Regions from separate parts of the Enterobacter sp. fkY84-1 genome, predicted to be linked through region 1. Evidence: predicted binding sites of a transcription regulator. Region 1 holds the regulator's gene; the other holds the start of a gene.
What was found. The regulator LexA, encoded in region 1, represses DNA repair genes until DNA is damaged. The targets are predictions, from matches to a motif close to TNCTGTATGTACATACAGNA.
Positions count from the first base shown of each region.

Region 1 (15,047 bases):
GGGCCAGCCACAGGCCATGATTACCCAGCCAGGGGAGCGTCAGCAGCGTCAGGCCAAATCCGGCCGCCGCGACAGCCATACTGTTGCGCATTTCGGCTCCGCGCGTCGCCCCAATAAACATGCCGTCCAGCAGATAACACCAGACGCCAACCACCGGTAAGACGACTTGCCAGATCAGATAGTGGCTCGCCAGCTCGCGCAGCGCAGGGAGAGAGGTAAGCAATGCAACGATTTGCTCACCGAAGCAGGCGTAAACCAGACCAAAGGCCAGCGCCACCAGCCCCGACTGACGGCAGGCAGCCCGCCACACCTCCCGAAGCTGCCCGCTTTCGCGCGCGCCGTACGCCTGCCCGGAATGCGCTTCAACCGCGTAGGCAAATCCGTCCAACGCATAGGCGGTAAAGGTCAGAAGCGTCATCAATACCGCATTCACCGCAACGATTTCCGGCCCCAGTCGAGCCCCGAAAACCGTCAGCGCACCAAAGCAGAGCTGAAGAAGAAGCGAGCGCAACATGATGTCACGGTTGAGCGCCAGCAGCTTACGGATATTGCCGCGCCATGCGGTTTTGAGCAGCGCCAGGGAGATCCCGCGCATGGCCAGCACACGCCGGACCATCCACAAGCCAATGATAAAGGTCCCGTATTCGGCAATCGCCGTCGCCAGCGCCGCGCCCTGCACGTTCATATGCAGACCCATGACCAGCCAGACGTCCAGAACAATGTTGAGCAGATTACCCACCACCAGCAAAATCACGGGCGCGCGGGCGTACTGCACGCCCAGTAGCCACCCCAGCAGAACCAGGTTTGCCAGCGAGGCGGGTGCGCTGAGCCAGCGGATTTCCAGGAACCGTCGCGCCTGCGCCAGTACCGCTTCGCTGCCACCGACGATATGAAGCGCAAGATCGATCAGGGGGGCCCGCAATACAACGATTAACGCACCCGCGCCAAGCGCGAGGATCAGCGGCTGCACCAGTGCGCGCGCCAGACGCAGCGGATCTTTCGCGCCATAAGCCTGTGCGGTAAGACCGGTGGTACTCATGCGCAAAAAGAGCAGCAGCATAAACAGGAAGCTGGTTGCCGTCGCGCCAATCGCCACGCCGCCAAGATAAACCGGTGAATCAAGATGGCCTATAACGGCAGTATCAACCAGCCCCAGCAAGGGCACGGTAATATTGGAGAAAATCATCGGCAGAGCAAGACGCCACAATGCCTTATCGGATGCCGTCAGCAGTGACATGAAAGATACCGGGAGTGGGGAATGAATCAGGCTACAGCGGTGCCATAGCCTGTCAGGAAGAGATTACAGCCATTCACCGTTGCGAATCACGCCTACCGCCAGACCTTCAATAGAGAAGCTCTGTTCGCGGAGGTCGACCACAATCGGGGTGAACTCGCTGTTTTCGGGCAGCAACTGAACAGTGTTACCCTGCTTTTTCAGACGCTTAACGGTCACTTCGTCATCAATGCGTGCGACCACGACCTGGCCGTTTCGCACGTCCTGGGTTTTATGCACCGCAAGCAGATCGCCATCAAGAATGCCGATGTCTTTCATCGACATGCCGCTGACGCGCAGCAGGAAATCAGCGCTCGGTTTGAACATGCCGGGATCGACCTGGTAGTGACCTTCAATATGCTGTTGTGCCAGCAGCGGCTCACCTGCAGCAACGCGGCCTATCAGCGGAATGCCCGTCTCTTCTTCCACCAGCAGGCGGATACCACGCGACGCGCCTGACACAATCTCAATCACACCCTTACGCGCCAGCGCTTTCAGGTGTTCCTCGGCAGCATTCGGAGAACGGAAGCCCAGACGCTGCGCGATTTCCGCACGCGTGGGTGGCATACCCGTCTGGCCGATATGATCCCGAATGAGATCAAACACCTCTTGCTGCCTGGTCGTTAACGCTTTCATTCCGCCCCCTGGGTGTATATACAGTTATGCTGTGAGTATATACAGTCAAAGGCGATTTTGGAACCAAAAACTGCACAAAAAACCAGGGACTTAATTATTCCTCGAGGCTCATCGGAAATGTGACCAAAGCAGGGTGACCCAGGTGATAACGGCAGTGATAATCGCCAGCAACACGGCAGCAGAGCCCATGTCTTTTGCACGGCCAGAAAGCTCATGGAAATCGGAACCAATGCGATCAACAACGGCCTCAATAGCGCTATTAAGAATTTCCACTATCATCACCAGAAGTACGGAACCGATAAGCAGTACGCGGGTAATCGCATCAACATCAAGGAAACAGGCGACGATCACCGCGATGATTGCGGCGACGCCCTCCTGGCGAAAAGCGGCTTCGTTGACCCATGCGGCACGGAAACCTTTCCATGAATAGCCGGCGGCTTTGATGATACGCGTTAACCCAGTGGTATTATTGGCCATTAAAAGAACCTTTTTTAAAAAAGAGCGTCATTAACATGAGGCGGAGCGCGTTTCGCTACAGCCTGAAGTATGACGGGTAACAACAGAAATTTTGCGCGCTTTCTGTTATCCTTGCGCCGCAATTGCATTATTAACCAGAGGCTTTACATCGTTTATGTCCGGCTGGCCACGAATTTACTACAAATTACTTAATTTACCATTAAGCATCCTGGTAAAAAGCAAGTCTATCCCAGCAGAACCCGCGCTGGAACTGGGGCTCGATACGTCGCGCCCCATTATGTACGTTTTGCCTTATAACTCGAAGGCAGACTTACTGACGCTTCGCGCCCAGTGTCTGGCGCATGACTTACCTGACCCGCTTGAACCGCTGGAAGTTGACGGTACGCTGCTCCCGCGCTACGTCTTCATCCACGGCGGGCCGCGCGTGTTTACCTATTACACGCCGAAAGAAGAGTCCATCAAGCTGTTCCATGACTATCTCGATCTGCACCGCAGCAACCCCGATCTGGATGTGCAGATGGTGCCGGTATCGGTGATGTTTGGTCGTCGTCCGGGTCGTGAAAAAGGCGAAGAGAATCCGCCGCTGCGCATGCTTAACGGCATCCAGAAGTTCTTCGCGGTCTCCTGGCTGGGACGCGACAGCTTCGTGCGCTTCTCCCCTTCCGTTTCGCTGCGTCGCATGGCGGACGAGCACGGCACCGACAAGATCATCGCGCAAAAACTGGCGCGCGTGGCGCGTATGCACTTCGCCCGTCAGCGCCTGGCGGCCGTAGGGCCACGCCTCCCGGCGCGTCAGGACCTGTTCAACAAGCTATTGGCTTCAAAAGCGATTGCCCGCGCCGTTGAAGATGAAGCGCGCAGCAAGAAAATTTCGCATGAGAAAGCTCAGCAGAACGCCATTGCGCTGATGGAAGAGATCGCAGCGAACTTCTCTTACGAGATGATTCGCCTGTCCGATCGTATTCTCGGCTTTACCTGGAACCGCCTGTATCAGGGTATCAACGTCCATAACGCCGAGCGCGTGCGTCAGCTGGCGCACGATGGCCATGAGATTGTCTATGTCCCCTGCCACCGCAGCCACATGGACTACCTGCTCCTTTCCTACGTGCTCTATCACCAGGGGCTGGTGCCACCGCACATCGCAGCCGGTATCAACCTGAACTTCTGGCCCGCGGGCCCGATTTTCCGCCGCCTGGGCGCGTTCTTTATTCGTCGTACCTTCAAGGGCAACAAGCTCTACTCCACCGTGTTCCGCGAGTATCTGGGCGAGCTGTTCAGCCGCGGCTATTCCGTGGAGTACTTCGTGGAGGGCGGTCGTTCCCGTACCGGTCGTCTGCTCGATCCGAAGACCGGCACGCTGTCGATGACCATCCAGGCCATGCTGCGCGGAGGTACCCGTCCGATCACGCTGGTGCCTATCTACATCGGCTACGAGCACGTGATGGAAGTGGGCACGTACGCGAAAGAGCTGCGTGGCGCGACCAAAGAGAAAGAGAGCCTGCCGCAGATGCTGCGCGGCTTGAGCAAGCTGCGCAATCTCGGTCAGGGCTACGTGAACTTCGGCGAGCCGATGCCGCTGATGACCTACCTGAACCATCACGTGCCGGAGTGGCGCGAGTCCATCGATCCTATCGAAGCGGTGCGTCCGGCCTGGCTAACGCCAACGGTTAACGGCATCGCGTCCGAGCTGATGGTGCGCATTAACAACGCCGGTGCGGCTAACGCCATGAACCTCTGCTGTACGGCGCTGCTGGCTTCACGTCAGCGCTCGCTGACCCGTGAACAGCTCACGGAGCAGCTGGATTGCTATCTGGACATGATGCGTAACGTGCCGTATTCGGTTGACTCGACCGTGCCTTCTGCAACCGCCAGTGAACTTATCGATCACGCGTTGCAGATGAACAAGTTTGAAGTGGAGAAGGACACGATCGGCGACATCATCATTCTGCCGCGCGAGCAGGCGGTGCTGATGACCTACTACCGCAACAACATCACGCATATGCTGATGCTGCCGTCGCTCATGGCCGCCATTATTACCCAGCATCGTCATATCTCCCGTCAGGAGCTATTGCGCCATCTTGAGACCATCTATCCAATGCTGAAAGCGGAGCTGTTCCTGCGCTGGAGTAAGGATGAGCTGGCGACAGAACTGGATAAGATGACGGAAGAGATGCGTCGCCAGGGGCTGATTACCCTGAACAACGACGAGCTGCACATCAATCCGTCACGCTCCCGCACCCTGCAGCTGCTGGCGGCCGGTGCGCGCGAAACGCTGCAGCGCTACGCCATCACGTTCTGGCTGCTGAGCGCGAACCCGTCCATCAACCGCGGTACGCTGGAGAAAGAGAGCCGGACGCTGGCCCAGCGCCTGTCCGTTCTGCACGGTATTAACGCCCCTGAATTCTTCGACAAAGCGGTCTTCAGTTCTCTGGTGCTGACGCTGCGCGATGAAGGCTTCATCAGCGATACGGGTGATGCCGAGCCGGAAGAGACGTTGAAGGTGTACCAGATGCTGGCGGAGCTGATTACCTCGGACGTGCGCTTGACGATTGAGAGCGCCACGCAGGGTGAGTAACACAATGCCGGGTTATGGCCCGGCCTGATGCCCTGGATAATAAAAAGGCCCGGTAAGCGCTGACGCTACCGGGCCTTATTTTTAGCCTTGTTAAATCACCGCATTTAGCTGAGCAGCGTAAAGGCAATCATCCCGACAATTGCACCCGTCGTGCCGAGGATAGTTTCCATCAGCGTCCAGGTTTTCAGGGTTTGCGCTTCGGTGGCGCCGGTAAACTTACCGAACAGCCAGAAGCCGGCGTCGTTAACGTGAGAGACCACAATCGAACCGCCCGCGATACAGATAGAGAGCGCGGCCATCTGGGCACCGGAGTAGTTCAGCTGTTCAATCACCGGCATCACCAGACCCACGGCGGTTAAACACGCCACGGTGGCGGAACCCTGGATGATACGTACCGCCGCAGCCAGCACAAAGCAGGTGACCGCAATCGGCAGGCCCATCCCGGTCAGCGCTTCGCCCAGAGCCGGGCCCACGCCGGAATCCACCAGCACCTGCTTGAACACGCCGCCTGCACCGATCACCAGCAGGATAATCCCCGCAGGCTGCAGCGCCGCACCGCAGATCTCCATCACCCGGTCTTTTGGCATCCCCTGACGCATCGCCAGGCCGTAAATCGCCACCAGGCACGCCACCAGGATCGCCGTGAACGGATGACCAATGAACTCAAACCATTCGTAGGCGGTAGAACCGACCGGCACAAAGCGCGCGGCGATGGTTTTCAGGCCCACCAGCACTAGCGGCAGCAGGATCAGCGACAGGCTGAAGCCGAAGGATGGCATTTTGCCCTCGCCCAGGTGCGGCTCGGTAATGTCGTCCGGAATGTGCAGCTCAACGTAACGGCTGATGAAGTTGCCCCACAGCGGACCGGCGATAATCATCCCCGGGATTGCCGCGCACAGGCCAATCAGGATCATCCAGCCAAAGTCGGCGTGCATCTGGGAGGCCAGCAGCATCGGGGCAGGCCCCGGCAGCAGAAACGCTGCGGCTGCCGCCACGCCCGCAAACAGCGGAATGACCAGCTTCACGAGGTTAGTACCGGTATGGCGCGCCATGGAGAAGGCGACGCTTATCAGCAGCACAACGGCCACTTCGAAGAACAGCGGCAGCGCGCAAATCAGACCGGCCAGACCAATCGCGTAATGCGCACGACTGTGGCCGAAGGATTTCAGCATCTTAACGGCAATCTGGTCGACCGCGCCCGTCTCGTGCAAAATCTTGCCAAACATCGCGCCCAGCGCGACCACAATCGCCAGGAAGCCCAGCGTACCGCCCATCCCTTTTTCCATTGTCGCGGCGATCTTGTCGAGCGGCATACCGGAAAAGAGACCTGCACCAATAGAAACCACCATCAAAGCAACAAAGGCGTGCATGCGCGCCTTCATCACTAAAAACAGCAGCAGCAATACCGAACCCACTGCTGTCAAAACTAGCGTTAATGTACTCAAAACTTACTGCCTTTTATTAATGACCTCGATGGTGCTGGCAACAACACCCTCCAGTGACTGATCGATATCAACCACTAAGACGTCTTTCTCGTCTTCACCCGGCTCCTGCAGCGCTTCGAACTGCGTTACCAGCATCTGGGTTTTGAAGAAGTGACCTTTGCGCGCCTTCAGGCGGCTTTCAATCACCTCGAAATCTCCTTTCAGGTAGATGAAAGAGAGGTTTGGGTTGCCGTCGCGCAGCAGGTCGCGGTAGGTTTTTTTCAGCGCGGAGCAGACGATCAGGGAGACTTTGTTAGTGCGCTGCATCGCGAACGCGGCGTCATTCAGCGCCTGCAACCACGGTTTGCGGTCGTCATCGTTCAGCGGTTCGCCGGAGGCCATTTTCATGATGTTGCTGCGCGGATGGAGGAAGTCGCCATCAAGAAACGCAGCCTGGAGTTGATGCGCCACTTCGCTGGCCACGGCTGATTTCCCGCTACCGGAAACGCCCATCAGGACGTAGACGTGGTGATCGTGATTAGTCGTGCTCAAAGGGTGTCCCTCAGTCAATTGTTACGGGTAACAGTTATCGGTAACATTGTCCTGCTGGGGCAAAAGAGAAGCAATATCCAAACGTGCGCGAAGTGAATAAGTGTGAGCTACTTCAAATTTGTCAGTTCAAATAGATCCACCCGGTGACAAGGTGAAACCTAAATCTAACATTTTCGGGGTCACCGTCTCGCCACGAATGCGCGCCAGCAGGCGTTCTGCGCCAATGCGGCCCATACGTTCACGCGGCGTCAGGACGCTCGCCAGACGCGGCTCCATCACCTGACCGATGTCATGGCCGTGGAAACCGGCGATCGCCATATCATCAGGGATCTTCAGCCCCAGACGCTGGCACTCAAACGCTGCGCCGACCGCGAGGTCATCGTTGGTACAGAAAATACCGTCCAGTTGCGGATACTCGCGTCGCGCCTGACGCATCAGCTCAATACCCGACGTATAGGAAGAGGACTGCTCCACCATCACGCTGTACGGGGTTAAGTTCGCGTCGAGCATCGCCTGCTCGTATCCCTTCTGTTTGATGATAGTACGTTCATCAAGACGCGCACCCAGATAGGCGATATGACGATGCCCGCGGGCGATAATGGCCGCCGTCATCTGGCGCGCCGCTTCGAAGTTATCAAAGCCGACGGCGATGTCGAGGCACGGCGACTGGCTGTCCATCAGCTCCACGACCGGAATACCGGCCACTTCAATCATTTTGAGCGTGCGGGCAGTGTGGGTTCGTTCGGTTAAAATCAGGCCGTCAATGTTCCAGGAAAGCATCGATTCAAGACGTTCCTCTTCGAGTTCCGGCTTGTACCCGTAGTGGGCGAGCATGGTCTGGTAGCCAAACGCATCGGTGACGCTTTCAATTCCACGTAATACTTCGGCGAAAACCTGGTTGGTCAAAGAAGGAAGCAGAACGCCCACCGCGCGGCTGGTCGCATTGGAGAGAATATCGGGCGCACGGTTGGGGATATAACCCAGTTCATCAAGGGCAGCGGCAATCTTGCCACGTAACGCCACGGAAACCTGTTCCGGGTTACGTAAAAAACGGCTGACCGTCATTTTGGTCACACCGACGCGATCGGCGACATCCTGAAGTACGGGGCGTTTCTTTTTCATCGTCCTGAGAAATCTTGAAGTGAGAGATTCGCTCAGTTTACCACGGACAAAGCCCATCCTTCCCCTGTCAAAGGGAAGGATGGGGATTTATTTATGTTTTATTACACCGGCGGCAGGTCAAACAGCAGAATTTCGCTTTCGCTGTCGGCATGCACGGAGATCGCCTGCTCATCCCAGATAGCCAGACCATCGGCGGTTGTCGCTTTGGTGCCGTTGATGGACACGTCGCCTTTAACCACCTGGATCCAGACGCGGCGGTTAGCGGCAATCTGATGCACGGACTGTTCATCTTTCGCCAGCGCCCAGCGGTACAGCTCCATATCCTGATGCACTTTCAGGGAACCTTCACGCGCATCCGGGGAGAGCACCAGCTGTTTACCCTGTTTGGCGTCGAAGCGGCGCTGCTCGTAGCGCGGCGTGATGCCGGTCTCTTCTGGAATGATCCAGATTTGATACAGGTGCAGTTTTTCCGTTTTGCTTGGGTTGTACTCGGAGTGACGCACCCCGGTACCCGCGCTCATAATCTGGAACTCGCCCGCCGGAACCTGCTCTTTGTTGCCCATGCTGTCCTGGTGCTCAACCGCGCCTTCCAGCACATAGGTCAGGATTTCCATGTCTTTGTGCGGGTGGGTACCAAAGCCCTGGCCTGCATCAATCACGTCGTCGTTAATCACGCGCAGTGCGGAGAAGCCCATGAAGTTCGGGTCGTAGTAGTCGGCAAACGAGAATGAATGCCATGAGTCCAGCCAGCCATGATTCGCGTGACCACGTTCGTTTGCTTTGCGTAAGTAGATCATTGTTTCACCCTCAGTTCGTTTCGATGGAGTAAGTGTGGACGCAAACGGCCTGGGATCATAGGGGGTGAAAATTGACTCCTCTGTTCAAAAATTGTGAACAAGTGCAGAGGAGCCGTTTTTGCTTATTTCGCGAGGGTTACCGTGGCAGGAGAAGCCTGTTCGAAGGCCCGTTCAAGGATTTCGAGGTTGGTCAGAACGTCAGATTCCTTGACGTAATTCGCCGTGCCGTTTGTGAGAGTCTCAAACAGCGCATCATAGACGCGGCCATAGTCGCCGGTTTCCGGCTTCAGCGTTTCTTTGACCGTTACGCCTTCGTCGTTCACATACTCCAGCACGCCCACGGAATCGTCCGCGGCAAAGCCTGGCTCACCCGGCATGATATTGGCCTTCAGGCTGGTCTCCTGCTGGTCAATGCCGAATTTGATAAACGAACCTTTAGTGCCGTGAACGATAAATTTCGGGTAGTCGATTTTCACCAGATGGCTGGTTTTGACGATGGCCTTCAGGTCACCGTAGAACAGCTGGGCTTCGAAGGTATCGTCCGGGTTGGCTTTGTTGCGCAGGCTGCGAATGTCATACGCCACGTGGTCCGGGCGGCCAAACAGGGAGATGATCTGGTCCATGGTATGCACCCCCAGACCATAGAACGAACCATCCTGCGGCAGTCCGGGTTGCGTTTCCGCCACCGGACGGTAGTAATCGAAGTGGCTTTCTATCTCCACAATGTCGCCGAGCTTGCCGCTTTCAATCGCTTTTTTTGCCGTCAGGAAGCAGCTGTCAAAGCGACGGTTCTGATACGGCGTGACGGTCAACCCTTTACTTTTCGCCAGCGCGAACAGCGCTTTCGCTTCGGCGATGGTCGGGGTGAACGGCTTTTCTACCAGCACGTTTTTGCCCGCTTCCAGCGCGCGTTTCGCATAGTCAAAATGGCTGTCGGCGTGGGTGCAGACAATCACCAGCGTGACCTGCGGATCGTTAAGCACCTCATCGAGATCGCTGGTGAAGTGGATGTGGGAATACTGAGGAGATTGCTCTTCCGGCTTCGCGCGGCGGCGGTAGATATGGGCCACATGCCAGGTATCTTTACGGTTGAGGACATACGGCAGGTGATAGCGGGTGGTGCTTTTGCCAAATCCAATAAATGCACAGTGTAGTGTCATGGCTCAGTCCTTTTGGAAGGTTACTGAGTCTAACCATAACAAAAAAAAAGCCAGCTAAAAGCTGGCTAAAGTAATACTGGAAGCAATGTGAGCAATGTCGTGCTTTCAGGTTCCCGTAGCAGTCTTCCTGAATGCAGAGCAATAATAATCATTCTCATTCGCACTTGTCCAATACTTTTTGCAAAAAATAGCGGTTGACTCAAATTTTAAAGTCATTGATGTTGGAAGGGACGTTTAACTGACTGAGGAACAAGGAATGAGTGAGATAGTGATACGCCACATCGAACCCAGCGATGCAGAAGCTTTACGTGACATCATGTCGCATCCTGATGTGTATCACGACACGCTACAGCTCCCTCATCCTTCTATGGAAATATGGCACGAACGCGTTGCGACAAAACCAGGCCGGCGCCATCTCGTTGCCTGTCTGGACCAGCGCGTTATCGGGCATATGGCGCTGGACGTGATGGAAAACCCGCGTCGCAGCCATGTTGCCACATTCGGCATCAGCGTGGCTGCGGATATGCAGGGACGCGGCGTAGGCCGCAGGCTCATGAGCGAGATGATCAACCTGTGTGACAACTGGTTGCGCATTGAACGTATCGAACTGACGGTCTTTGCCGATAACCCCGCGGCTGTTGCCCTCTATAAAAATTTTGGTTTTGAAATCGAAGGGACCGGCAAGAAATTTGCCCTGCGCAACGGCGAACATGTGGACGCGTATTATATGGCGAGAATGAAGTAGTGATTTGCCGGGTGGCGGCTTCGCCTTACCCGGCCTACGTTCGTGCAGTTGTAGGCCCGGTAAGCGCAGCGCCACCGGGCAATACATCAATACCCCGCCGTCAAATCATCCACCGAACGCGGGTCTGATGCGCCAAACAGCGCTCCGTCCGGCCCCACCATAATGCTCTGGGTGCTGCCCATCGCCTCCTTCACCGCCACCTTCTGCCCACGCTGCTCAAGCAGTTTAATGGTGTCCGGGCTAAAGCCCTTCTCGACGCGCAGCTCGTCCGGCAGCCACTGGTGGTGGAAACGCGGGGCGTTAGTCGCTTCGGCGACGTTCATCCCAAAGTCGATGCTGTTCACCACCATCTGCAATACGGTGGTGATAATCCGGCTGCCGCCCGGGCTACCGGTTACCAGCCAGGTTTTGCCCTCTTTCACCACGATGGTGGGCGACATGGACGACAGCGGACGTTTCTTCGGCCCTACCGCGTTCGCATCGCCGCCGACCAGCCCGTAGACGTTCGGCACGCCCGGCTTGGCAGAGAAGTCATCCATCTCGTTGTTCAGCAGAATGCCGCTGTTGCCCGCCACAATCCCGGTTCCGAAGGTGGTGTTGAGCGTATAGGTCACCGCCACCGCGTTACCGTCTTTATCCACCACCGAGAAGTGGGTGGTCTGGTTGCTTTCATACGGCGCCAGCTTGCCGGGACGGATCTCGCTCGACGGCTTAGCCTTGTTGATGTCGATCTGATCGGCAATAGATTTGGCATACGCTTTGTTGGTCAGCGCCTGCCACGGCACCTTCACGAAGTCCGGGTCGCCGAGATATTCCGAGCGGTCAGCGTAGGCGCGTTTTTCCGCCTCCGCCATTATCTGCATGGCATCCGCGCTGCCGAAGCCGAACTTGTGCATATCGAAGTTTTCAAGAATGTTGAGGATCTGCACGATGTGAATGCCCCCGGAAGACGGCGGCGGCATGGAGAAGACCTCGTACCCGCGGTAGGTGCCGCTAATCGGCTCGCGCTCCACCGCCCTGTAGTCCGCCAGATCCGCTTTGGTGATGAGCCCGCCGTTCTTCTGCATCTCTTGTGCAATCTGGTCGGCAATCGCCCCTTTGTAGAAAGCGTCCGGACCGTGCTCCGCAATCAGCTCCAGGCTTTTGGCGAGATTCTTCTGCACCAGCTTATCGCCCTTCTTCAGCGGTTCACCGTCTTTCCAGAAGATCGCCTTACTGTTTTCGTGATTCGGAATGACTTCGCTGCCGTAGGTTTTGAGGTCGTCTTCCAGGGCGTCATTCACCACAAAGCCCTCCCGCGCCAGCTTGATAGCAGGCTGCACCACCTTGTTCAGCGGCATCGTGCCGTATTTTTCCAGCGCCAGCGAGAAGCCCGCAACGGTGCCCGGCGTGCCGGAGGCCAGGTGCGAGGTCAGGGATTTTTTACTGTCCGGGTTGCCCTGGTCATCGAGGAACATGTCCCGTGACGCCTGAGAAGGCGCCATTTCACGGAAGTCGATGGCGGTGGTTTTCCCGTCTTTGGTGCGCAGCATCATAAAGCCGCCGCCGCCCAGGTTCCCCGCCTGCGGGTGCGTCACCGCCAGCGCATAGCCGACGGCGACCGCCGCATCCACCGCGTTACCGCCCTGCCTGAGAATATCGACGCCCACGCGGGTCGCCAGCGCATCCACCGACGCCACCATGCCGTGGGTTGCCCGCACGGGATGAAAGACATCTTCCTCCACGCCGTAAGAGACCGGAGGCGCCGCGGGCGGGTTGGCCGCCACGCTAAATGTACCGCCTGCCATCAGCGCGGCGAGGGCGACCCAGCGCAAAAACGTTGGTTTCATCATTATTGTTCTCCAGGTGAAGGGATCCATATTCCCCGCTTAAGCCTGGTTCACAACTCCTAAAAAATCATCGTCATGGTGAAATCAGGGTAAACTTAAGAGAGACCTCAAAAGGAGGAAATGACAATGAAACGCTTATTGATTCTTACGGCGCTGATCCCGTTTGCCGCGCTCGCACAGCCACTCAATACGATGAATAACCCGAACCAGCCGGGTTACGTTATCCCGAGCCAGCAGCGTATGCAGACCGAGATGATGAGCCAGCAACAGCAGCAAAAAGGGATGCTGAATCAGCAGCTGAGAACGCAGACCCAGATGCAGCAGCAAAGCCTGCAAAATCAGATGAACGCCAACACCCAGCGCGTGCAGCAGGGGCAGGTGCGCGAGCAGCCGCTGCCGAACAGAAACGGCGGAATGTTAGGTGGAATGACTTCGTCAGGCAGCGGACAGCAGCATATGCTGCCGCCGCAGTCGAATGGCAGTATGCTTAATCCGCAGAACTAAAGTCCGGGCCAATCAGGTCAATCGCATCGGTACAGATGCTGTCCACGCCCCAGCGCAGCAGTTCGGCCGCACGCTGGGGTTTGTTGACGGTGTAAACCAGAATATGCAGTCCCGCGTCTTTCAGCATCTTCACCCGCGCCTCATCCAGCAGCTTGTGATTAAGATGAATAGAGACACACGCTAAGCGCGTCGTCAGCTCGCGCCAGTCCTCGCGCCACTCGTCCAGCAGCAGCCCGCGCGGCAGCTCCGGCACGGCCGCCTGTGCCGCCTCCAGGGCGTCAATTTCAAACGAGGAGAGCAGCGGCGCGGTCATCCCTTCCCACAGCTCGCGCGCGGCAAGGGCAATCACTTTGCCGGTCAGCGGCCCGGTGCCGGAGGTCGGTTTGATTTCGATATTGGCCATCATGCCGTGCTGGCGACAGCGATCGGCCACTTCCGCCAGCAGCGGCAGCGGTTCGCCTTTGAATTCGCCGCTGTACCAGCTTCCGGCGTCGACTTTCAGCAAATCGCGCCACGGCAGCTCGCCCGCCACGCCCCAGCCGTTGCTGGTGCGTTCGAGGTTATCGTCATGCAGCAGGAAAATCTCGCCGTCTTTCGACAGCTTGGCGTCGAACTCGATCATGGTGTGGCCGTAACGCGCGCCAACATCAATCGCCGCCAGGGTGTTCTCCGGCGCCAGTTTACCGCCGCCGCGGTGGGCGACGACGTGGGGATAAGGCCAGTTGCTCATACTCGTTGTCCTGTTTCACCGTCAAAAAGGTGCAGATGATTTTCCGGCAGGTGCAGCCACAGCGTGCTGCCCGCTTTCGGGCGCTCCTGATGCGCCAGACGCACCACCATCTTTTGCTCGCCCCAGCGCCCGTGCGCCAGGTTATCTGCACCCAACATCTCCAGCGTGTCCATCACCAGCGGCACGCCGCCTTCCGCCTGAGAGGTTAAACCGATATGTTCCGGGCGGATACCGAGCGTCATCTTACGCCCGGCGTAGCCACGATAGTACCAGTTGATCGGCAATGCCATCCCGCTTTCCAGCTCAAAGTGCGTGCCCGTGCTGCTGATGCGCCCTTCGAGCAGGTTCATCGCCGGGCTGCCGATAAAGCTCGCCACAAAGCGGGTGGCCGGTTTCTCGTAGACTTCCACGGGGGTACCAATCTGCTCGGCAACGCCTTTGTTCATCACCATCACGCGCTGGGCGAGGGTCATGGCCTCAACCTGATCGTGGGTGACGTACAGTGACGTGGTTTTCAGACGACGGTGCAGCTGCTGCAGCTCAAGACGCATCTGCACGCGCAGCTTGGCGTCGAGGTTAGAGAGCGGCTCGTCGAAGAGGAATACCGCCGGATCGCGCACGATGGCGCGCCCCATCGCCACGCGCTGGCGTTGGCCGCCGGAGAGTTCGCGCGGGCGGCGCTTGAGCAGGCCGTCCAGCTCCAGAATACGCGCCGCTTCTTTCACGCGCTCCTCAATATGGCCTTTGCCCATGCCGCGGATTTTCAGCCCCCAGGCCATGTTCTCCTCCACGCTCATGTGCGGGTAGAGGGCGTAGTTCTGGAACACCATCGCGATGCCCCTGTCTTTCGGCTCCATCTCGGTGACGCGCTGGCGGTCAATCCAGATATCCCCGGACGTCACGCGCTCCAGCCCCGCCACCATGCGCAGCAGCGTAGATTTGCCGCAGCCGGACGGGCCGACCATCACGATAAACTCCCCGTCCGCCACGTCGAGCGTGAGCGGCTGAATCACCTGGGTTTTGCCGTCCCAGCTTTTGGTTACTGCCTGAAGTTTTAAACCTGCCATCTTATTTCTCGCTATCGACCAGGCCGCGGACAAACGCGCGCTGCATGGCTAAAACAATGACTACGGGTGGGATTAGGGTGAGCAGCATCGCCGCCATCACCTGGTTCCAGAGGGTGGTGCCTTCGCCGGTGGCAATCATGCCTTTGATGCCCGCCA
Region 1 covers NZ_CP169393.1:296,940-311,986, reverse strand. The annotation lists gene dinF (MATE family efflux transporter DinF) at 1-1,237, opposite strand, end outside; gene lexA (transcriptional repressor LexA) at 1,301-1,909, opposite strand; gene ACEPLT_RS01405 (diacylglycerol kinase) at 2,018-2,386, opposite strand; gene plsB (glycerol-3-phosphate 1-O-acyltransferase PlsB) at 2,541-4,961, shown strand; gene gntU (gluconate transporter) at 5,066-6,406, opposite strand; gene gntK (gluconokinase) at 6,410-6,937, opposite strand; gene gntR (gluconate operon transcriptional repressor GntR) at 7,064-8,059, opposite strand; gene ACEPLT_RS01380 (pirin family protein) at 8,161-8,856, opposite strand; gene ACEPLT_RS01375 (oxidoreductase) at 8,979-10,016, opposite strand; gene yhhY (N-acetyltransferase) at 10,273-10,761, shown strand; gene ggt (gamma-glutamyltransferase) at 10,848-12,593, opposite strand; gene ACEPLT_RS01360 (DUF2756 family protein) at 12,717-13,094, shown strand; gene ugpQ (glycerophosphodiester phosphodiesterase) at 13,078-13,824, opposite strand; gene ACEPLT_RS01350 (sn-glycerol-3-phosphate import ATP-binding protein UgpC) at 13,821-14,891, opposite strand; gene ugpE (sn-glycerol-3-phosphate ABC transporter permease UgpE) at 14,893-15,047, opposite strand, start outside.

Region 2 (15,047 bases), 1.7 Mb from region 1:
AGACCCAGGTAGTTACCGATATCGCCACGCGTCATCGTCAGACGGAATTCACGCGGCGAGAAGCCACGCTCGGCGAAGCGGCGGGAGAGGTTGTAGATAAACGCGGCCAGACGCTCTTCTGCATTCTTTTTGGAAAGCAGCAGAATCATGTCCTGATCGCCTTTGATCTCACCGCTCATCAGACGCATCATCTGCTGACGCAGGTTAGGCATCTTGCCGGACAGATCGTCCAGGGTTTCAAACGGAATTTCGCAAACCATCGAGGTTTCGAGTGCCTGAGCAAAGCTCGGGTGGTGGCCCGTACCGATGGCATCAAAGCCTACCAGGTCACCCGCCAGATGGAAGCCGGTGATCTGCTCATCGCCCTGTTCGGTAATGGTGTAGCTCTTGATGGTGCCAGAACGGATAGCATAGAGCGATTTCAGTTCGTCTCCCGCTTTAAACAGCGTCTGCCCTTTCTGAATAGGCTTTTTACGCTCGATAATATTATCAAGCTGATCGAGTTCATGCTCATTCAGGGTAAACGGGATACAGAGCTGGCTGATGCTGCAATCCTGGCAATGGATAGCACAACCGCCAGACTGAATGCGTCGTATAATTCGCTTTTCCGGGATCATAGGTTTGCTCAAGCCTTAATTGATATTGGTCAATTTTAACATCTTTTTGGTAAGTACGTAAGCCTGACAAACCCTCAATAAGGACAAGAGACGGCAATGTGTCGCCATCTTCTTGAAATTCCACAGCTTGATTATGGATTTTTAGCCTAACCGGAAGAAAATTAAGCACAAAAAGCCTGGGAACTAGAGTAAGAGATACCCTTCGTGACGCAGCAACCACTCTTTTCGCTGCACGCCACCGGCATAGCCGGTCAGGGTGCCGTTGCGGCCAATAACGCGATGGCAGGGCACCACGATGCTGACCGGATTAGAGCCGTTCGCGGCACCTACGGCGCGTGCGGCCCCAGCGCGACCTAACTGCTCCGCGAGCTGGCCGTAATGCATCACCTGCCCGCAGGGAATGGCCCGCAGCGCCTGCCACACTTCGCGCTGAAAAGGGGTGCCCGCCGTGGCGGTGGGCAGCGTGTCGATGATGCTGAGATCGCCTTCGAAGTACGCTGCAAGCTTGCCGCTCAGTCCACCCGGATTGGTGGCGCGGATACGTTCATACCCCTGGGCGCGGTAGTGAATCGCAAGCAGTTCTTCCATGCGGTCGCTGTGCTCTTCCCACTCAACGGCGCGCAGGCAAAACTGCTCGTCCGCGATCACCCACAGCGGCCCAAGCGGCGTCGCAATCTTGTCTTCGAGTAATCTCAGCATCCTCATTCCCTTAGTTCAGCCTCGGGTAGATCCCCGGCCCAATCGGCAGGCCGACAAGATACCACGCCACCAGCATCACCAGCCATACCCCTAAAAAGATAAGCGGGTAGGGTAAAACCAGCGAATAGTAGGTACCCAGTTTGGCCTCGGGTTTATAGCGCTGCAGGAAGCCTAAAAACAGCGGAACAAACGGCGAAACCGGCGCCAGCGGGATAACTGAGGAGTCCGCGATGCGGAACAGGATTTGCGCGAAAGCCGGGTGGAACCCCAGCATCATAAACATCGGCACGAAGATCGGGGCCAGAATCGACCAGATGGCGGAGCCGCTGGCGATAAACATGCACAGCAGGGATGACAGCAGCGCCAGACCGACAAACGCCGGTACGCCGCTTAGCCCGGCAGCCTCCAGCGCGTCGGTGAGGCCCACGGCCATAAACTTGCCCATGTTGCTCCAGTTAAACATCGCCACAAACTGGGCCAGCGGGAACACCATCACGATAAAGCCCGCCATCTCCTTCATCGGCTCGATCATCAGCTGCGGCAGGTCACCCTGGCGGCGGATTTTGCCGGTGGCGATACCGTAGGCGAGCGAAACAACAAAGAAGAAGAGGATAATCAGCGGCACGATGCCCTGAATAAACGGCGAGGGCAGGACCGTATGTTTAACCGGATCGCGCAATATGCCGTTTTCCGGCACCACCATCAGCGCCACCGCGGCGATAAACGCCAGCGAGACAATCCCCGCCACGCGCAGGCCGAAGTGCTGCGCTTCGCTCAGCGTCTCCAGCTTTTCATCGTTACGGCCTTCCCATTTGCCCAGGCGCGGCTCGACGATCTTATCGGTAATCAGCCCGCCGACAATCGTCAGGACAATGACCGAGCTTGCCATAAAGTACCAGTTGTCGATCACGCTGACGTGCATGGCCGCATCAATGGTTTTCGCCGCCTCCGTACTGATGCCCGAGAGCAGCACGTCGGTGGTGACGATCAGCAGGTTAGCGGTAAAACCGCAGCCCACCCCCGCAATCGCGGACAGCAGACCCGCCACGGGATGGCGCCCGACGGCGAGGAAGATCAGCGCCCCCATCGGCGGCATGATCACCAGCGCGGCGTCGGAGGAGATATGGCTGAAGAAGGCGATAAACAGCACCATGTAGCTCGCGTAGCGCGCGCTGACGTGAGAAGCCATCTTCACCATCAATGCGGGCAACAGGCCGACGCGTTCAGCCAGCCCGGCGCCCAGCACCAGCGCCAGAATGGCGCCGAGCGGGGCGAATCCGCTGAAGTTTTTAATCACGTTGGGTAAAAACCAGTGCAGCCCTTCAATGCTCAGCAGGTTTTTCACCGCCACCAGGCTGCCGTCGGCCGGGCTGCGCACGCTGACGTCAAAGGCGGAGAGCACGGCGGTGGCGACCATCAAAATCACAATCAGATAGATAAAAAGCAGGAAAGGGTGCGGCACTTTATTGCCGATCCTTTCAACCCAGCCATAGAGCTTACCGGATGGGGAATGCGAAGGTATGGATGACATACTCATGGGCGTTCCTCGGGAGTGTTGTGTTGTTGTGTTGTGTTTTTTTATTTTAAAGGTGACGGTGTCACGCCCGGTGGGATCGGACACGCGTACGGTTTTTCTTCTAGTTGTTGTTCGAACTCTTCACGGCATTTTTTCAGCAGCGCCGCGTCCTGCAGCAGATTGAGCGCGGTCGCGCCCATCACTTTCCCGGCCAGCAGCATGCCCTTGTGGGCAATAGAGGTTCGCCCCTGAGACACCAGTTGCCAGGTATGCAGCGGCGTGCCGACGGTAAAGCAGGGGCTGAAGCACTGGGCGACCGGCATTTTCCAGCTGACGTCACCCACGTCGGTTGAACCTGCCAGCACGTTGTCGGTGACGGCATAAGGCGCGACTTCATCCACCAGCAGCGTCGCCTGATGACGACGGGCAAAGGCTTTACCCGCTTCACCACCCGTGGCGGCAATATTTTTCAGGCTGTTTTGCAGATCGTTGGGCGTCAGCGTGGCGCGGATCTCGCGGGCAAACTCTCGCTCTTCGTCGGTCCACTCCGGCGTGCCGTAGTGCTGCAGGGCGCGATACATCGCCGCCTCAAGCGTGCGGTTCGGCAGGTAGCTGGAGCAGGCTTTATCAAAGCGGCACTCGACGGTCGTTTCGGTCATCATCGCCGCGCCCTGGGCGATTTTCTCGATGCGCTCGTAGATCTGCTGCGCATCCGCCATCTCCGGGGCGCGGATCAGGTACAGCACCTCGGCCTGCGCCTGCACCACGTTGGGCGAAATCCCGCCGGTGTCGGTAATGGCGTAATGGACGCGCGCTTTCTCGATGATGTGTTCGTTAAGGAAGTTGGTGCCGGTGGTCATCAGCGTCACGGCGTCCAGGGCGCTGCGTCCCAGGTGAGGAGAGTTGGCCGCGTGCGCCGCCACGCCGTGAAAACGCCAGGCGGCCTGAATATTCGCCAGCGTGCTGACGTTAAACATCCCGGCAAAGGCTTCCGGGTGCCAGGTGACGGCGGCATCGACGTCATCAAACAGCCCTTCGCGCACCATAAAGGTTTTCCCAGAGCCGCCTTCTTCACCGGGACAGCCGTAAAAACGCACCGTTCCGCTGCCGCCGTGCTGCTCCAGCCAGCTTTTCACCGCCACCGCGCCCGCAAGCGCTGCGGTGCCTAAGAGATTATGTCCGCAGCCGTGGCCGTTAGCCCCCGGCGTGGCGGTTTGCGCCGTCGCGCAGTGTGCCTGCTGGCTTAACCCGGCCAGCGCGTCGTACTCGCCCAGCAGGGCGATAACCGGTTTTCCGCTGCCGAAGCTGGCGATAAAGGCATTGGGAATACCGCCTGCCTCGCGGGTCAGCGTGAAGCCTTCTGCTTCCAGCTCGCTGGCCAGCCGTTCGGCGGACCAGAACTCTTCAAAGCGGGTTTCGGGACGATCCCAGATCGCGTCGGCAATATCGGTTAACGTCCGACATCGCGTGTCGATCGCATCGGCAATAAAAGCGTAGTTCTCCTGCATTACACACCTCGCGTCCACGGGAAATTGAGCGCAGTTCGCGCCAGCGTTTCGATGGCGATAGTCATGACCTGCTCATCGAAGTCGAATTTTTCGTTGTGATGTCCGGCGCTCAAATCCGTGCCAAACACCATATAGGACGCCATGCCGCCGTTCTGCTGTACGCGGGCCATCATCAGCGTGGCGTCTTCGGAACCCGCTGGCGCTTTCACCTTATCGATGGCATGAACAACCCCGGAAACCTGGCTCGCCTGCTCGCGCAGATAATCCACCCAGGCCGGCGTCGGCGCGCTGGAGGTGGCAGCCCCCATCAGGCGCACCTCGGCGCTCACGCCGTAGAGCGCCGCCGCGCCGGTAATGACCGCCTGCGCGCGTTCAAAGACGTACTGATTAATCGCTTCGCTTTCGCCGCGGGTTTCAACTTTGATCAGGGCATTCGCGGGCACCACGTTGCGCCCGCTGCCCGCCTGCATCACGCCGACGTTCACCCGGGATGCGCCGTCGCTGTGCGGGGCGATGCTGTGCAGGGCGAGGGCGGCCTGCGCGGCGGCGAGCAGGGCGTTACGCCCGTCCTCCGGCTTACCGCCCGCGTGTGCGGCCACGCCGGTGAAGCTCACGTCGAACTTGGTGGTGGCCATAAAGTTATCGCTGCCGCAGATCACCGTACCGGCAGGGACGCCGGTACCAATATGAATGGCCGTGAAATAGTTCACGTCATCCAGCGCCCCGGCGGCAACCATGGCGCGCGCGCCGCGCGTGCCTTCTTCAGCAGGCTGGAAGATCAGCTTAATGGTGCCGTTGAGCCGGGCTGCATTCTGCTTAAGCACCTGTGCCAGTCCCAGACCAATGGTGGTGTGGCCGTCGTGCGCGCAGGCGTGCATCATACCCGGATTGCAGGAGGCAAACCCGTCGCGGAACGGGCGATGGCTGTCGTCGAGCGCTTCGCTTAAATCAAGGGCGTCCATGTCCACGCGAAACGCCAGGGTTGGGCCAGGGCGGCCGGTATTCAGGCTGGCGACAATGCCGGTAAAGCCGCCTTCAAACGGCGCCAGCCATTTCTCAGGCGCGCCTTGCGCCCGCGCGCGGGCAAACTCTCGCGCCAGGGTTGCCTCATCGGGCAGCCCCATCCGGCTTTCGGCATCGACCACGTCACGGCCCATCGCCAGTTCGTAACCCAGCGAGTCCAGGGTCTCCGCAACTTTCGCGGCGGTACGAAACTCTACCCAGCCGGATTCCGCAAAATGGTGAAAATCGCGACGCCACGCGCTCAGCTGCGGGGTTAACGTCTGGATGTACTGCGCCAGTGTGTCCATATCTGTTCCTGTCATCATGAAAATATGTGAACTGCTTCACGCTGTGATAGTTTTTACTTATCACTAACCGATTTTTCACAGTTTTAACCGTTCAGGAATTACCCTCGCACATCCCTTTCCAGTAAAGTAGATGACAGTTTCTTTACTCTGATAAACAACGGTTATCGGTCGGGCTATGTCATTTCAGGTTAAATTCCATCATCTCCGGGCGTTTGTTGAAGTCGCTCGTCAGGGCAGCATTCGCGGTGCCAGCAGGACGCTGAATCTTTCGCAGCCGGCGCTGACCAAATCCATCAAAGAGCTGGAGGAGGGCATGGCGGCGCAGCTTTTCGTGCGCAGGAGTAAGGGCGTCGCGTTGACCGAATGCGGTGAGGGCTTTTACCAGCGCGCCCGGTTAATTCTGGAAGAGCTGCGCGCGGCGCAGGATGACATTCGTCAGCGGCAGGGGGAACAGGCCGGGCAGATCAACATCGGGATGGGGGCCAGCGTTTCGCGCAGCCTGATGCCCGCCGTTATCACCCGCTTTCATGCCCAACATCCGCAGGTCAAAGTGCGGATAATGGAAGGGCAGCTGGTGTCGATGATCAACGAATTACGGCAGGGAGAGCTGGATTTCACCATCAATACTTATTATCAGGGACCTTACGACCAGGAATTTACGTTTGAAAAACTCTTTGAGAAGCCATTTGCGGTATTTTGTCGCGAAGGGCATCCGGCAACGGGGGCAACGTCGATTAACGAACTCCTGCATTATAACTGGACAATGCCGACGCCGCGGGGAAGTTATTATAAGCAGCTAGAAGAGGTATTTAGCCATCGCTCGCAAATACCGCGAATTGGTGTGGTCTGCGAAACCTTTTCCTCCTGTATTAGCCTGGTCGCGCAAAGTGATTTTCTAAGCATATTGCCGCAGGAGTTAGGCTGTGACCCGCTGCTGGCGCACCGTCTGGTCATGCTGCCGGTTGTCGAATCGCTTCCAAAAGCAGCATATTATTTAATTCAGCGCCGTGATTCACGTCAGACGCCCCTGGCTGAATCATTAATTACGCAGTTCAGACGGGAAGCGAGAAAAATAATCGCGGCGTGAAAGTAAGATAATAAAAAAACAGGATCTGCCCGACATCAGACAGATCCTCCAGTACACACAGCAGTGCGTCCTTTCGCCAATCCTGAATATTATATCCATGAAGCAGGTATATTTAGGTATAACACCTTTTCCGCAAAAAGAAAGGATGTCGAGTGTTTGATTTTACGAAAATTTAACACAAATCACTTATTTCATCTTTGCTGAAGTTTTAGTTAACTCGTATTTAAATCCATTTTATAAATACTATATATATTCATCAGGTTAATATTTGCGGCGCATGAGGGCCTGTAACGGTGATTGAGGCCAGTCTCAGGCGCAGGTATAGTACCGTCCTCAGTTGTAGCCGGAGGATATCCATGAACCCTGACGACAAATCCTTTTTTCTTGACGCCATGGAAGATGTCCAGCCGCTGAAGCGTGGCCCGGATATTCACTGGCAGCCCAGCCGCAATACGCGGGCGCGCCAGGAGGTGGATTGTGAACAGCTGGATAACTTCCTGACGCTGGATTTTCTTGACCTTCTTCCCCTGGAAGAACCGCTGGCGTTCCAGCGCGAAGGGGTGCAGCAGGGCGTTATCGAGAAGCTGCGCTCGGGTAAATATGCCCGCCAGGCCAGCTTAAACCTCCTGCGTCAGCCCGCCGAACGCTGCCGTCAGATGCTCTATTCTTTTATTCGCCAGGCCGGACGTGACGGGTTACGCAATCTGATTATCATTCACGGAAAAGGGCGCGAGCAGAACTCGCATCCTAATGTGGTGCGCAGCTATCTGGCGCGCTGGTTAACGGAGTTCGAGGAAGTGCAGGCCTTCTGCGTGGCGCTGCCGCATCACGGCGGCAGCGGGGCATGCTACGTTTCACTGCGTAAATCCGATGAAGCAAAACAGGAGAACTGGGAGCGGCACGCCAAGCGCAGCCGCTAGCGGGCGATTTCCTCGCCCGCCGGTGATTCAGAAGGTTTCCCAGTTGCTGTCGGTGGCGGCGTTTGCGGTTGCCGGGCGCAACAGCTGAGGCGTTTTCACGCTGGCCGGACGTGGAGCTACCGCTTTTTCTTTGCCGTTCAGACGAAACGCGGCCACCGCCTGGCGCAGCTGTTCGGACTGATCTTCCAGCGCCGCTGCCGCCGTGGCGGACTCCTGCACCAGCGCGGCGTTTTGCTGCGTCACGCTGTCCATCTGCGAAACGGCCAGGCTCACCTGTTCAATGCCGCGGCTCTGCTCGTCAGAGGCAGAGGAAATCTCGCCCATGATATCGGTCACGCGGGTCACGGCGGCGACGATTTCCTTCATGGTGGTGCCTGCCTCGCTAACCTGCTCAGAACCGGTATTCACGCGGCTGACGGAGTTCTCGATAAGCCCTTTGATCTCTTTCGCCGCCTGCGCGCTGCGGCTCGCCAGGGTCCGGACTTCACCTGCAACAACCGCAAAACCACGCCCCTGTTCCCCGGCGCGTGCCGCTTCCACCGCGGCGTTAAGCGCCAGAATGTTCGTCTGGAACGCGATGCTGTCAATCACGCTGGTAATATGCGCAATTTGCTGCGAACTGTCGGCGATCTCGTTCATGGTGCGAACCACGTTATCCACGACGTGACCGCCGCGCGCGGCCGTTTCAGAGGCGTTTTTCGCCAGCAGCGTGGCCTGACGGGCGTTATCGGAGTTCTGTTTAACCGTCGCGGTCAGCTCTTCCATGCTGGCGGCGGTCTCCTCGAGCGAGGCGGCCTGCTGCTCGGTGCGGGCGGAAAGATCGTTGCTTCCTGCGGCAATTTCGCCTGCGCCGGTGTAGATGGAATCGGTACTTCCGCGTACGGCGCTGACGGTGGTCACCAGCGACTGCTGCATCTCATGCAGGCCGGCGGCCAGCTGACCCATCTCATTGCGGCCCGAGATAGCGATCTCCTGCGTCAGGTCGCCCCCTGCAATGGCGCGAATATGGTCCATAATGGAGTGGAGTGGTTTTAACAGCAGGTGCTGTAAACCCTGCCAGATGACCACCAGAACCGCGATAACGGCCAGCAGAATTGCCGCCAGCGTCCACTGCATCTGCGTGAAGCTGCTCTGATTCTCTTCGGTTGCGGCCTTCAGCAGGGTGTTGTTTTCGGCGCGCCAGCGGTTATAGACCGCTTCCATATCGTCCTGCGCCTGCTGCGCATCCAGATCGCCATAGGCCTGATAGTTGTCGGCGCGCAGATACTCAATCGATAAACGCATGACTTCGTGCATCTGGTTCCAGGATTTCTGCATCTCGTCGGTCAATGCCGCCTCCTGGCCCTTAACCTGCGGCAGTTTCTGCCACTCTTTGTTATAGGCTTCGGCTTTTGCCAGCGAGTCGCCTGCGGTGCCCAGCAGTTTATTGATCGCCGCCAGGGAAGCCGGGTCACGCTGGTTTTTCAGGTAGCGGATCGCCACGCGGGTGACGGTGACGCGCGTTTTCACCAGCGTGTTCACGCTGTCGCTCAGGCTTTCCTGCTGGGCATTGAGCACGCCGGAGTTCTGGAAGTTATGGCGATCGTTACTGACGGCAGAGTAGAACAACCCTCCCGTGACAACTTGCAGCAGGCAGAATATGGTGAGGGCAAAGATAATACCGGTAATCACGTGCAGATTTTTCAGCATAGCGGTCGTCCGTTAGAGAAGATGCAGGGTTACTTCATTACTATCGTCGTAGAGAATGTAAACTTTAATTAACTCGCGCTTAACTAAGGGGCCCTTTTGGGAACCTGTTGTAAATCCGGATCATTTTTATGAGGAAGGTCAACATGAGCAGCATTGATAAAAGCGGGACATACGCGCTCGGGACGCGGACGGTGAAACGGCTGGGCTACGGCGCGATGCAGCTGGCCGGGCCGGGCGTCTTTGGGCCGCCGAAGGATAAGCAGGCCGCGCTGGACGTGTTACGCGAGGCCGTGGCGGCGGGAGTGAACCACATTGATACCAGTGATTTTTATGGTCCTCATGTCACCAACCAGCTGATCCGCGAGGCGCTTCATCCTTACCGGGACGATCTGACGATCGTCACCAAGATTGGCGCCCGTCGCAACGACAAAGGCGCCTGGCTGCCGGCCTTTTCCGCGCAGGAGCTGACGCAGGCGGTGCATGACAACCTGCGTAATCTGCAGCTGGACGTGCTGGACGTGGTGAACCTGCGGATCATGTTTAGCGCGCACGGGCCAGCGGAAGGGTCGATTGCTGAACCGCTCTCCACCCTGGCAGAATTACAGCAGCAGGGGCTGGTGCGGCATATTGGTTTGAGCAACGTCACGGCCACCCAGGTCGCGGAAGCGCAGAAGATGGTGCAGGTGGTGTGCGTGCAGAACATGTACAACATTGTGAACCGGGGTGACGATGCGCTGGTGGATCTGCTTGCGCAGCAGGGGATTGCGTATGTGCCGTTCTTCCCACTGGGCGGCTTTACGCCGCTGCAATCGTCCGGGCTGAAGGCTGTCGCGGATTCACTGGGCGTCACGGCAATGCAGGTTGCGCTGGCATGGCTGCTGCAGCGTTCTCCGAATATCCTGCTGATCCCGGGCACCTCTTCCGTGGCGCATCTGCGGCAAAACCTCGCGGCGGGAGAACTGCAGCTTCCGCCTGACGCACTGGAAACATTGAATACGCTGATGGACTGATCGTCACAGGCGCAAAGCCCGACATGTGCTTCCGGGCTTTGCGCGTTTTAAATCTTCTGACACTTCAACGCGTTTGGGTTCGCTTCCGGAAATGACCTTGATCCCTGACCATAATCCGTAATACTGTATTTATATACAGTATATGGCGAGAAAGGCATCATGGACACTCTCTTTTCTTATCAACCAAAACAAATCATTGAACTACCTTTGTTTTTAGAACGTGTTGCCTGTGGGTTTCCCAGCCCGGCGCAGGATTATGTGGAGGATCGTCTCGATCTTAACCGGCTGGCAGTGAGGCACCCCAGTGCGACCTATTTTATCAAGGTGAGTGGAGACTCCATGATTGGCGCGGGGATTGGCGACGGCGATCTGCTGGTGGTTGACCGCTCGTTAAATGCCGAACATGGGGATATCGTCGTGGCGTCGGTCGCCGGTGAGTTTACGGTGAAAGAGCTACAGACGCGCCCGGTTCTGAGGCTGTTGCCACATAACGCCCGCTATCAGCCGATTACCTTTCAGTCCGAAGAGGAGTTGCAGATCTTCGGCGTCGTCACCCACACGCTTAAAACGCATAAACATGTTCGCGCTGGTTGATGTGAACAGCTTCTATGCCTCCTGCGAGAAGGTATTCCGCCCCGATCTGGAGGGGAAGCCCATCGTGGTGGTGTCCAACAACGACGGCTGCATAATTTCACTCTCGCGGGAAGCAAAGCAGTTCGGCATAAAAATGGGTGAGCCCTATTTTAAATTCAAAGAGAAGCTTTTTCCGGCGAGGGTTTACGTCTTCAGTTCGAACTATGCGCTGTATGCCGACCTCAGCAGTCGGGTGATGCAGACGCTGACGGATCTGGCTCCGGCCATAGAAATTTACTCGATTGACGAGGCGTTCGTGAACGTTTCAGGGATCGGTAACTGCATGTCGCTGGACGCGTTCGGACACCAGATGCGCACGCAGGTCTTTAAAAACACGGGCTTAACCGTTGGCGTCGGCATTGCCCCGACAAAAACGCTGGCGAAGCTGGCCAACTATGCGGCGAAACGCTGGGCCAGTACCGGCGGCGTGGTCGATCTGTCAGGCCGGGAGCGGCAGCGTAAACTGCTGGCAAAGGTTCCGGTAGAGGAGGTATGGGGCGTAGGGCGGCGCATCACGAAAAAACTGAACGCGATGGGGATTACCACGGCGCTGGAGCTGGCGGAGGCCTCCTCGTGGGTCATTCGCAAACATTTTAACGTGGTGCTGGAGCGTACGGCGCGCGAGCTTCGCGGCGAGCCCTGCCTTGACCTGGAAGAGTACACCCCCACGAAGCAGCAAATCATCTGTAGCCGTTCGTTTGGTCATCGCATTACGCAATATGAAGAGATGCACCAGGCGATTTGCGCCTACGCGGAACGCGCCGCAGAGAAACTGCGCGGCGAGCATCAATACTGTCGCTTTATCAGCGTGTTTGTGCGCACCAGCCCGCATGCGGACAACGAAATTTATTACGGTAATCAGGCTTCGGTCACCCTGATGACGCCCACCAATGACTCGCGGGATATCATCCGTGCCGCCACGGAGGCGCTGGGGCGGATATGGCTCGACGGGTATCGCTATATGAAGGCCGGGGTCATGCTGGCGGACTTTTTCAGCAGCGGTGTCGCTCAGCTTAATCTGTTTGACGACAATCGCCTGCGCGCCAACAGCGCGGCGCTGATGGAGATGATCGACAGCGTCAATCACTCCGGCAAAGGGAAGATATGGTTCGCCGGGCAGGGGATTGAGAAACCGTGGGCCATGAAGCGGGAAATGTTGTCACCGGCCTATACGACGCGGTACGCGGATTTACCGGTGGCGAGGTAAAAGGCGGTTATTTTGTGGCGTTGTGGGTCGCGATCTCAGGCAGTAATTGCTCAATCACGCTGACGACCTTTCTGACGCGCTGCGGAATAAAGCGGGCATCAGGATAAACGGCATAGAGGAAGCGATCGGGTAACCGCCAGTCGGGCAGCACCGGTACCAGCGTGCCCGCCTGCAGAGCCCTGGCCACGAGCGGTCGCTGCATGCCGCCGATACCCATGCCGGATTCCAGCGCCTGCAGCAGCGCGTCGCTTGTGTTGGCACGGAAAACGGTATTCACGTTGACCTCGACCGTCTCCGCGTCAGACATCAGGCGCAGGGGAGCATCCAGCGGAATGCCGCTGAACCGCACGTGTGGGAGCGTCGCCAGTTCGCTGACCGCGTGTACCGCCTGAAAGCCGGGAGCGGCAAACAGTGCAGCTTCAATACGCCCCAGCACGCGAGCCGCGTGCGCCTGCGGAGGCTCGCTGCTCAGCCGTATCGCGACATCCACGCCCTCCGCCACCAGATCGGCAAGGCGGTCATCCAGGGAAAGCATCAGCTGCAGTTCGGGATGCAGGCGCTGTAGCGCCAGCAGATGCGGCAAAATGATCTGCCCCAGGCCGCTCGGCAACTGGACATGGACGCGTCCCTGAACGCTATGATCGACAGGATGTAAACGCCTCTCCGCTTCCCCCATGGCGTCCAGCACGAGCTGCATATCACGCCGGTAGCGTTCCCCTTGTTCGGTCAGCTTCATCGTACGCGTCGTACGGTGCAGCAGTACCACACCCAGCGATTCCTCAAGCGCCGCGATCTGTTGACTGACGGCGGACTGCTTAATACCGGTCTGACGGGCAGCCGCTGAAAACGAGCCCGCTTCAGCGACGCGCAGAAAGGTAGAAATGGCATTGAGCTTATTATTCATTTAATGATTTTGCTTATAAGTGCCATCGGTTTCATGGGATATCTCCAGAAAAAATAATATATCACACTGCGTCTGTCACCCTTTCCGGAGAAATACCATGAATAATAGGCAGCAACACAACGTCGCCCTGGTCGCGGGCGCCAGCGGCATTGTCGGCAGACAGATGATCAACACGCTCCTGCACCATCAGTGGCAGGTGATCGGCCTTAGCCGCCATGCCGGGTCGCATCCTGACGGCATTCCGATGGTCAAGATCGATTTACTGGATGAAAAGGACAGCGCCCGGGCGCTGCGCTCCCTGGACGGTACCACCCATCTCTTTTACAGCGCCTGGGCGAACGCGGCGAACTGGGAAGACATGGTTGAGCCGAACGTCACCATGCTGCGTAATCTGGTCAGCATCCTCGAAAAAACGGCACCTTTGCAGACGGTAAGCCTGATGCAGGGGTACAAGGTCTACGGCGCGCATCTGGGACCGTTTAAAACCCCGGCGCGCGAAAGCGATCCCGGCGTACCGGGTGCCGAATTTAACGCCGCGCAGCTTGCGTGGCTCAGCCAGTTTCAGCGGGGAAAGCGCTGGCACTGGAATGCCATCAGGCCGGGCGTGGTAGGGAGTGCGGTACCGGGCAATGCCATGAACCTTGCGCTGAGCATTGCCCTGTACGCCTCCCTGTGCAAGGCGCTGGGTTTACCGTTGCGTTTTCCCGGTTCGGAACAGACCTGGCACAGTATCGTTGACCATACAGACGCCGGGCTGCTGGCCGACGCCACTCTGTGGGCCGCCGCGTCACCTGCGGCACAGAATCAGGCGTTCAACGTGAATAATGGCGATATCTGGCGCTGGAGCGAGCTCTGGCCGCGCATCGCACGCTGGTTTGACCTGGACTCTGCACCGCCGGTGAGGCTGTCATTTCATCAGCTGTTTACGGACTATCGCGGCGTATGGCGCGAGCTTGCCGGAGAGCGGCTGGTGGAAGCGGATATTCTGCAGCTGAGCGACGGGCGGTTTGCCGATTTTGTCTTTAGCTGGAATTACGACATGTTTGGTGACGGGAGCAAGCTGCGCAGGGCGGGCTTTACGCAAATGCAGGCGACGGATGAGATGTTTTTCCACCTGTTCGCGCAGTTGAGAGCCGCGCGGATTATTCCCTGACCGTAAGGGTTGTTGTCATCAACGATCGGCGCGTTATACTCACGCGTTAAAATGAATGTATTGTGGGGCAGGGATATGCACGAAAGTCTAAAAATGATATCAGTCGCTCTGCCCCTCATTGCGCTTCTCATTCTGTTAAGCTTTTTGGTCAGACGCATTCGCCAGGCAAAACGTATCATTTCAGACCGTAACGGGATGAAAAAGATCTCTGCCAGTCCCTCAATATTTGGCGGAAATGCAGGTAAAACCTGGTTTTATGATGACCAGTTTTTATATGAAGTTAAAAACAACGCCACCCGTAAAATTGCGCTGGCTAACATCATTAAAATCAGACCGGGGAATACCGAGATAAACAGCAGACGGGTCTGGATTGTTATTTACCGCGACGGTGTTAATGAAAAACAGGTGCAGTTTTATAACAATCTTACCCTCTGGAATCATAACTTCACGGCTTTTCTGGTAGCGGTAAAACGTGCCAATCCTGACGCTGTGGTTAAAGAACGCGCAATCCTCAATGTGTGAAAAAGAACCGCAGACGGTTTGCGGACGCTGCTCCTGTGCAGCGTCCATAGCATCAGGGTTAAGGGCTTACTCAACCGTTAACGCATCGACAACCTCGGCCACGCTTTTCACGCTGCGGATATTCCCGATCCCCGTGCCGAGCGCGATATACCCTTCATCGGTATTATTTTCCAGCATGCCCAGGCGCAGGCCCCGTAATCCGCCCATCGCCTTGCCCAGCGCTTCGTTGCTTGCGCCCGCTTTATCCATCGCCGCCAGTTTTTCCGCCAGTT
Region 2 covers NZ_CP169393.1:2,029,364-2,044,410, forward strand. The annotation lists gene fnr (fumarate/nitrate reduction transcriptional regulator Fnr) at 1-617, opposite strand, end outside; gene ogt (methylated-DNA--[protein]-cysteine S-methyltransferase) at 801-1,316, opposite strand; gene abgT (p-aminobenzoyl-glutamate transporter) at 1,327-2,853, opposite strand; gene ACEPLT_RS09710 (M20 family metallopeptidase) at 2,895-4,340, opposite strand; gene ACEPLT_RS09715 (M20 family metallo-hydrolase) at 4,340-5,650, opposite strand; gene ACEPLT_RS09720 (LysR family transcriptional regulator) at 5,826-6,737, shown strand; gene smrA (DNA endonuclease SmrA) at 7,094-7,657, shown strand; gene tcp (methyl-accepting chemotaxis citrate transducer) at 7,685-9,346, opposite strand; gene ACEPLT_RS09735 (aldo/keto reductase family oxidoreductase) at 9,490-10,356, shown strand; gene umuD (translesion error-prone DNA polymerase V autoproteolytic subunit) at 10,516-10,950, shown strand; gene umuC (translesion error-prone DNA polymerase V subunit UmuC) at 10,934-12,196, shown strand; gene ACEPLT_RS09750 (LysR family transcriptional regulator) at 12,204-13,100, opposite strand; gene ACEPLT_RS09755 (SDR family oxidoreductase) at 13,198-14,253, shown strand; gene ACEPLT_RS09760 (hypothetical protein) at 14,329-14,775, shown strand; gene ACEPLT_RS09765 (NAD(P)H-dependent flavin oxidoreductase) at 14,842-15,047, opposite strand, start outside.
Region 2: umuD (translesion error-prone DNA polymerase V autoproteolytic subunit) is a predicted target of LexA. The motif match lies at 10,478-10,497, and genes of this name have one in related genera.